Linked DNA regions of Luteolibacter yonseiensis. The protein of the gene in region 1 interacts with the protein of each later gene in a pairwise test. Links are inferred from orthologs where the notes say so. Each region holds a gene or a part of one and is shown on either strand. Other genes may lie near its edges.

Region 1 (4,104 bases):
AAGAGAAGGGAGATTGTGGGGGATGGATGTTTTTAGTATGGGGGCGGCGGATGTGGATTTTGTATAGTGCTCTTTGGGCTTTCCTTCGTTGAGAGCGAGGCGTTCGAGAATCAGTTTGGCGGTTTGCTCTGGACTTTTGTCATCAAGTTCGATGAATCCGGCTCCACGGAACAAGCCGTCGACTTGAGCGCGAGAGAACCGAGAGAGCAGAACTTCCTCGCGACGTCGTTGTTGTAGGAGATCGTGAATCGCCAGCCACTCCAAACCCGTCCATTCTTTCGTATCGTAGTCTGGGCAGAATACCACGACGATGAGATCAGAATCGCGGTTGTAAAGATTCGGCAGGTAGATGCTTAAGTCATTTCTTGCGAACTCGGCCTCGTGATATTTGTCATAAAGGATCTTCGCCTTGGTGAAGCGGGAAGAGAGTAGGTCCGCAACCTGTTTGACGAAATCCCGTTTCTCTCCGGCAAATGAGAAAGCGATACGAAAGCGCTTGGCATCACCAGGGGAAGGAACTCCAGACATGCCGGAATGAAGCAAGCCGTCTAAAAGATGGCAAGATTACTCATTGGTTAGAGCGATCCGGAGATCGCCTCTCCTTGATGGCGAAGCAGGGCAAATGGGTGGGCCGTAGTCCCACCCTCCTCAAGCCTCCTTCGCCACCTTCTTCGCGGCCACCTTCTTCACGGGCCTTGGCGGGAAATCGAAGCCGATCTTTCCGTCTTTGGGGTCGAAGGTGAGGTGGGCGTCGAACTTGCGTTTGGTGCGGTTCGAGACGAAGCCCTTGAGGACGTCGGTCTTGCCGGTGGAGATGAGCTTGAGGACCTGCTCGGTCGGGATCTCGCACTGGAGGATGGCCTTGCCGATGCGGATGCCGTGGGGGTCCTTCTTGGTGACGATCTCGGGGACGTGGTAGGCCTTGTCCGTGGCGTAGACCTTGTAGCTTTGGCCATCCGCGGTCTTCGCCTCACCGATGAATTGTTCTTCGGTGAGCTCCGGCGGGCCGTCGCGGTCGTCGCCTTCGAAGACGAAGTTGATCTTGAACTTGGCGTCCATTTCCAGCGCCGCGTCGAAGGGTTTGTTGAACTTCGAGCGGAAGCCGGTGAGGGGCCCGACGTGTTTGGTGGTGAAGAGCTGGATGGCCTCTTCCTCGGTGAGGAGGCGGCCGGCGATGTGTTTCTTCGCCTTGAACTTGCACTCCGGCTCGCGGCATTCGTAGGTGGCCTCGGTCTGCTTGAGCGAGGCCGCGCCGCACATGGGGCAGGGGACCTGCAGGTCGGGGAAGACCTCGCTCTTCGCCAGATCCGCTGCGTGGCGGGCCTTGGCGCAGATCTCGTTGGTGTAGGAGATGATCTCCTTCATGAAGTCGCTGCGCTTGAGCAGGCCCTGCTCCATCTGGCGGAGCTTGAACTCCCAGTCGCCGGTGAGCTTCGGTGAGTAGAGTCCCTCGATCTCCATCTCGCGGACGAGGGAGATGAGGCGCATGCCGCTGCCGGAGACGAAGAGGTCGCGGCCTTCGCGGGCGAGGTATTTCTGGGAAATGAGTCCCTCGATGGTGGCCGCGCGGGTGGCCGGAGTGCCGAGGCCGCGCTCGGCCATGGCCTCGCGGAGGGCTTCGTCATCGATCAGCTTGCCAGCCCCTTCCATTGCGGAAAGGAGGGTGGACTCGGTCATGCGGGCGGGTGGCTTGGTTTCCTCGGCGAGGACTTCCACCGGATCCGCATGGGCGGTTTCTCCCTCGCGGACGGGAACGAGCTCGTCCTTGCCCGCGGCGACGCCGGGGCGGCGGCCGTAGACCTCCAGCCAGCCGGGTTTCACCAGCACGCGGCCTTCCGTCTTGAAGCAATCCTGTGCGATGCGGCTGAGGCGCGTCGTCTGCTCGAACTCGGCGGAAGGATAGAAAACGGCGATGAAGCGCTTCACGATCATGTCGTAGAGCTTCTGCTCCGCGTCGCTGAGCTTGGCGAATTTTCCGGTCGGGATGATGGCAAAGTGGTCCGAGACCTTCTTGCTGTCGAAGACACGGCGGGATTTGTGAAGGCGCGGGCCTTTTTCGTCGCTGCCGGAGAGCACGGCTTTCGCGTATTTCGCCACGTCCAGGTCGCTGTTGCCGATGTCCTGCATCGTTTCGCGGACGTTGCCGGTGTAGTCCTCCGGCAGATACCGCGAATCGGTCCGCGGGTAGGTGATCATCTTGTGCTTTTCGTAAAGCGCCTGTGCGAGCTGGAGCGTGCCCTTCGCGGAAAAGGGGGCTTCGCGTTGCAGCGTGGTGAGATCGTAGAGCTGTGGGGAAATCTGGGTCGCCGCCTTCTTTTCTTCCGTCACCTTGGCGGTCTTGCCCTGGCAACGCGCCTGGATGTCCTCGGCGGTCTGGCGGTCCCAGATGCGCTCGGCCTTGGCGAGAGGCTTGGTCTCGTCCTTCTTCCACGCCTCGTCGATCCATTTGCCGAGGTATTCCCCGGAATCGACGCCGAAGGTGCCGTGGACCTCGAAATACGGGGTCGGCTTGAACGCCTGGATCTCCGCCTCGCGCTGGGCGAGGATGGCGAGCGTCGGCGTCTGGACGCGGCCGGCGGCGGTGATGTTGAATCCACCGTGGCGGGAATTGAAACAGGTGAGCGCGCGGGTGGCGTTCAGGCCGACGAGCCAGTCGGACTCGGAGCGGCACTTCGCGGCGTCGGCGAGCGGCTTCATCTGCTCGCCGGTGCGGAGGTTTTTCCATGCCTCGAGGATGGAGTCGCTGGTCATCGACTGCATCCACAGCCGTTTGACGGGCTTGTCGATCTTGCCGATTTCCATGATGTAGCGGAAAATCAGCTCACCCTCGCGGCCGGCGTCGCAGGCATTGACGATGAGATCCACGTCCTTGCGCTTGGCGAGCTTGAGCACCTGCTTGAGGCGGGCCTCGGAATCCGGGATGGGATCCAGCTCGAATTTGTCCGGAATGGCAGGCAAGACGCCGAAATTCCATGGGAGTTTCTTGCCGTTCGGTCCCATCGGCATGCGGAGCTCGACGAGGTGGCCGACGGCGGAAGTGATGACGGCTGAGTCGTTTTCGAAAAAAACATCCCGTCCCGAGCCGTTCTTTTCGAACTTACCGAGGACCTTGGTGAGGACCTTGCTGAGGTCGGTCATGACGCTCGGTTTTTCGGCAATGATGAGTGTTTTTCCCATGGTGAAAATGTGCCGTCCGGCGGCTGTTGGGTGAGGGACTAGGCTGGCACGGGCGGATTTGGCAAGCCGATAGGTTAGCTTTTTTGCAATGGGGGTGGGGAGGGTGGTCCTGTTTTTTGATAACGACGCCCGCCGGAGCATGTGTCTCCAAAAGCAAAAAACGCACCCGCCAGGACAATTTTCCCGGCGGGTGCGTGATGATCGATCGGCCGGTGCCCGGCAATCAGGCGGCGGCCGTCTGATTGACGCCACTGGTGGCGATCTTTGTCAGCAGATGGTCCGCGTTGCCCTCTTCATCAAGGGTTTCGGTGAGCAATTTCACCGCTTCCTGGTACCCGAGGCGCTGGGCGAAGGCCCGTATCGTGCCGTAGCTGGCGATCTCATAGTGCTCCACCTTCTGGGCGGCGGTGATGAGCGCGGCGTCCAGTGCGGTGGAGTCGGCATACTCTTCGGCGAGTTCGTCGGCTTCCTTGAGGAGGCCTTCCATCGCCGGACACTTTTTCGCCCGGGCGGTGAGGCCGAGTCCCTTGAAGATGGCTTCGAGGCGTGCGACGTGGTTCTTGGTTTCCCCGGTGTGGGTGACGAAGGCGGCGGAGAGCTGCTCGTCCTGAGCGGCCTTGGCCATCTTCGGCAGGGCTTTCACCAATTGTTTCTCCGCCCACAGGATGTCACGGAGCTGGTCCACGAGCAGGTCGTGGAGTTCGGTGTCGGAATTCGGAAGTTGGCTGGTCTTCATGGAGGTGGCTCTGGTTAGAGTTTCGAGATGGCATCCCGGATCTCTTCCTTCGTCTGACCGGTTTTCTTCTGGAGGCGGCCGAGGAGTTCGTCCTCCTTGCCTTCTTCGAAGAGGAGATCGTCGTCGGTGAGGTCCGCGTATTTTTGCTTCAGCTTGCCTTTGGTTTCGTTCCAGGTGCCTTTGATTTCAAG
Region 2 (3,395 bases), on another replicon or contig:
AATCCGGGCGCTGCATGTTTGTCCGTCCAAAGCCTTGGATGCCTTCGGAGGAGAAAGATACGGCTATGCCAGGGATCTGTATTCCTTGCCCGGTGTGCCCGCCCGGAATCTTTATTTGTCCGCATTGATACGTTCCGCATTTGAAGAATTCGATCCGGATCTGGTGATTTCCACCGCGGAAAACCGATACATATCGTCCGCTGTCAAAGATATGCCAAGGAGGGTGGGGACATTTTTCATCGAAAAACTTCCCCTGCCGTACGAAGTCAGGCGCGGCCGTTTCTACCTGGATCCCGTGGGGCACCAGGTGAACGGCTTGATCGCTTCCAGATGGAGCGGAATCATCAAGGGGGAGATCAGGGATGAATATACGGTTGAGGAGCTGGATGCGGCGGGAAAACTGATTGCCGACCTGACCGAGTCCGGCAGGTCGCAAGAAAGCGCCGGCCTGCGGGAATTGTTCAGGACAAGCCTCCCGGATCCGGATCGGGAGACCATCATGGTCGCCTTGCAGCCTGATGAATGGATCTCGTGGGAGGGAGCGCTTTCCTCGCCCCTCAAGCCCATGGATATCCTGTTGCGGTGTTGTGCGAAGTTTCCCGAATTCAATATCATTCCCACGTTCCATGGCGATATGGGAGGAATAAGGGACGACCTGTTGAAACATATCAAAATGATCCACCCAAACGTTGTGGATCTCCCTGCCCATCTTCTCATGGCCTCCACAAGCAAGCTGCTTCCTGTCGTGGACCACGTATATTCCGTTTCTTCCGCCACCGGAATCACCGCTCTCCTCGGTTCTAAAAATCTGATTTGCGACGCCCGCTCCTACCTTTCCCCCGGTTCGGTGACCACCGCCGGATTTCTCGCGGGAGAACGTAAGAATCTGACTGATGCTCAAAAAGTCAATCTGGCGGCGTTCCTGGGAAGATATGGCAAGACGGCTTCAATGCTCAGATCATACAAGGATTACCGGGACCACAGGAAAGGAACACGCATCAAAAACACCGGAAATCCCCAGCCGCGGGAGAGTCTCGGAAGGCGCGGCCGGTGGCACGGCTTGTCCAAATGGTTGTTGAACTTGAGCTCCCGGGGCGGGGGGCGGACGCCTGAATGAAGCGCGGGATTCCAGCACGTCGTGCTTCGCATGACGGTTATTCCGCCGCCCGCACATCCTGGATGATGAGCTGCAGCGTCGTCCGCCCGCGGAACGTGTTCCGGTCGATCGTGAACGCGATGTCCCACGGCGGATCCGGCAACGGATATTCTCCGCCGCCGAAAAAGACCGCGTCCTGCTCGTGGTAGCCCTGGCGGAGCATGAAGCGCAGGTGGTTGTTCTTCATGTGCAGCGGCGGACGGCTCAGTCCGACATCGCGTGAGATGAAAACCGGTTGCGGGTTGCCGTTTCCGAAGGGCTGGAGCAGGTCGTAGCTGGCGAGGAATTCGAGCGACAGCTGGTCGAAGGAGATCTCCGCGTCATACATCAGCTTCGGCTGGCGTTGCTCGGCGCTGGTGTGGTTGAGCACGTATTCGGCGAAGCGGGTGCGGAAGCGGTCCATCTTCTCCTCGGAGATCGAGAGCCCGGCGGCCATCGCATGGCCGCCTCCGGCGAGGAGATCGTCCTCACATGCGCGGATCGCCTCCACCAGCGAGATCCCGTCGATGCTGCGGCCCGAGCCTTTTCCGATGCCGTCCTCGTCGATGGCGATGACGAACGTCGGTTTGTGATACTGCCGCATCAGCCGCGAGGCGACGATGCCGACGACGCCGTGGTGCCACGTGCGCGAGCCGAGCACGATCACCGGATCTTTCGCGGGGTCGAAATTCTGCAACAGCATTTCCACCGCTTCCCGCCGGATCAGGCCTTCGTGGGACTGGCGCTCCTTGTTATAGGCGTCGAGTTTCTGCGCGAGATCGTTGGCGAGGCGGCGGCAATCCGTCGTCAGGGTGGCGAGCGCGTCCTCCGGCACATCCATGCGTCCGGCGGCGTTCAGGCGCGGGCCGATGCGGAAGCCGACGTCCATCGAGGTGGCGTGGCCGTTCATGCCGGTCACTTCCTGGAGCGCGCGCAGGCCGGGATTCAGCGTGCTGGGCAGATGTTTCAGGCCGTGGCGCACCATCAGCCGGTTCTCCCCGATCATCGGCACGATGTCGGAAATGGTGGCGACGGCGACGAGGTCGATCAGTTCCTTCAGGTCCAGATCGATGAAGCGGGTTTTCATCATCGCGTGGCCGAGCTTGAAGACGACGCCCGCCGCGCAGAGGTAGGTGAAGTCGCTGCCGCACTTCGGATTCACCAGAGCACAGCAGTCGGGTCGTCCCGCCGGGTCGGGTTCGTGGTGGTCGACGATGACGACATCGATCCCATCCGCGCGCAATGCGGCCACCTCCTTGATCGAGACCGTCCCGCAATCCACCGTGATCAGCAGATCCGGCTTCGGGCCTTCCTCCATGCAGCGTTCCAGTGCGGCGGTGCTGAGGCCATAGCCTTCCGGGCCCCGACGGGGAATGAAATGGCGGGGAGTGAGTCCGTAGGCGATGAGGATTCTCCGCATGAGGGTGATCGAGGTCACGCCGTCCACGTCGTAGTCGCCGTAAATGCAGACCTTCTGGCCCTTGTCGATCGCTTCGAACACCCGGTCCACGGCGATTTTCATGTCAGGGATGAGGAACGGATCCGCCAAATCCCGCAACCGGGGGCGCAGATAACCTTCCAGATCCACGCCGGCAGGGAGTCCCCGCTGGCGGATCAGGTGCTCGAGGATCGGTGGAAAAGCGGCGGTCGAACCGTTCGCTTGTTTTTGAAACGGTTCTCCGCGTGCGATCCACTTGAACGGCTGCGCTCGCATGAAGTGACGCGCACCTTAAAAGCACTTTCTCACTTCATACAAGACTCAAACGGAATTTACTTGGTAAATATCGAATATGACTGGATTCCATCAATCCGCGATTCCTCGATCCGTGGATCAGGTATAATTATTCCACAGTGCGACAATTCGCGCACCGCGCCAATCTGACGCTGCGTCACTGTGACAAAATGGCGCGAATTTGCATCCAAATTCAGCTTTCTGGCATAATGCTATTTTACCCAACTCTTTTGCTTTCAGGTAGTAAATGTTTTGTGCGACGTGGCGGCACATTCCTTGCGAAAGCGTGGGCATCATAGCTGCCCGTCCGGGCTTAACTTAAAAGAAACCATCATTATGTCCAAAATCCTCGGAATCGACCTCGGAACCACGAACTCATGTATGGCCGTCATGGAAGGCGGCGAATCCACCGTCCTCGAAAACTCCGAGGGCGCGCGTACCACCCCGTCGGTGGTGGCTTTCGCGAAAAATGGCGAACGCCTCGTCGGCCAGGCCGCGAAGCGTCAGGCGGTTACCAATCCGCAAAAC

What was found. Proteins that work in one complex are often made in the same cells at the same time.
Region 2: the proteins of topB (region 1) and recJ interact in binary tests that used the Escherichia coli proteins (3 or more experiments, as listed by UniProt). The link is inferred for Luteolibacter yonseiensis from one-to-one orthologs.

The regions. Positions count from the first base shown.
Region 1 is NZ_JAENIK010000008.1:45,105-49,208, reverse strand. The notes cover bases 414-3,512. They hold topB (DNA topoisomerase III), read right to left. Parts: upstream 3,178-3,512; coding sequence 649-3,177; downstream 414-648. Other genes in these bases: JIN84_RS06490 (YciE/YciF ferroxidase family protein), read right to left, coding at 3,401-3,512; JIN84_RS06500 (tetratricopeptide repeat protein), read right to left, coding at 414-528. Also shown: more of JIN84_RS06500, read right to left, coding at 1-413; more of JIN84_RS06490, read right to left, coding at 3,513-3,913; JIN84_RS06485 (CsbD family protein), read right to left, coding at 3,928-4,104.
Region 2 is NZ_JAENIK010000011.1:247,756-251,150, forward strand. The notes cover bases 503-3,395. They hold recJ (single-stranded-DNA-specific exonuclease RecJ), read right to left. Parts: upstream 2,850-3,395; coding sequence 1,155-2,849; downstream 503-1,154. Other genes in these bases: JIN84_RS10755 (hypothetical protein), read right to left, coding at 503-901; dnaK (molecular chaperone DnaK), read left to right, coding at 3,204-3,395. Also shown: more of JIN84_RS10755, read right to left, coding at 1-502. UniProt on the Escherichia coli protein: Single-stranded-DNA-specific exonuclease.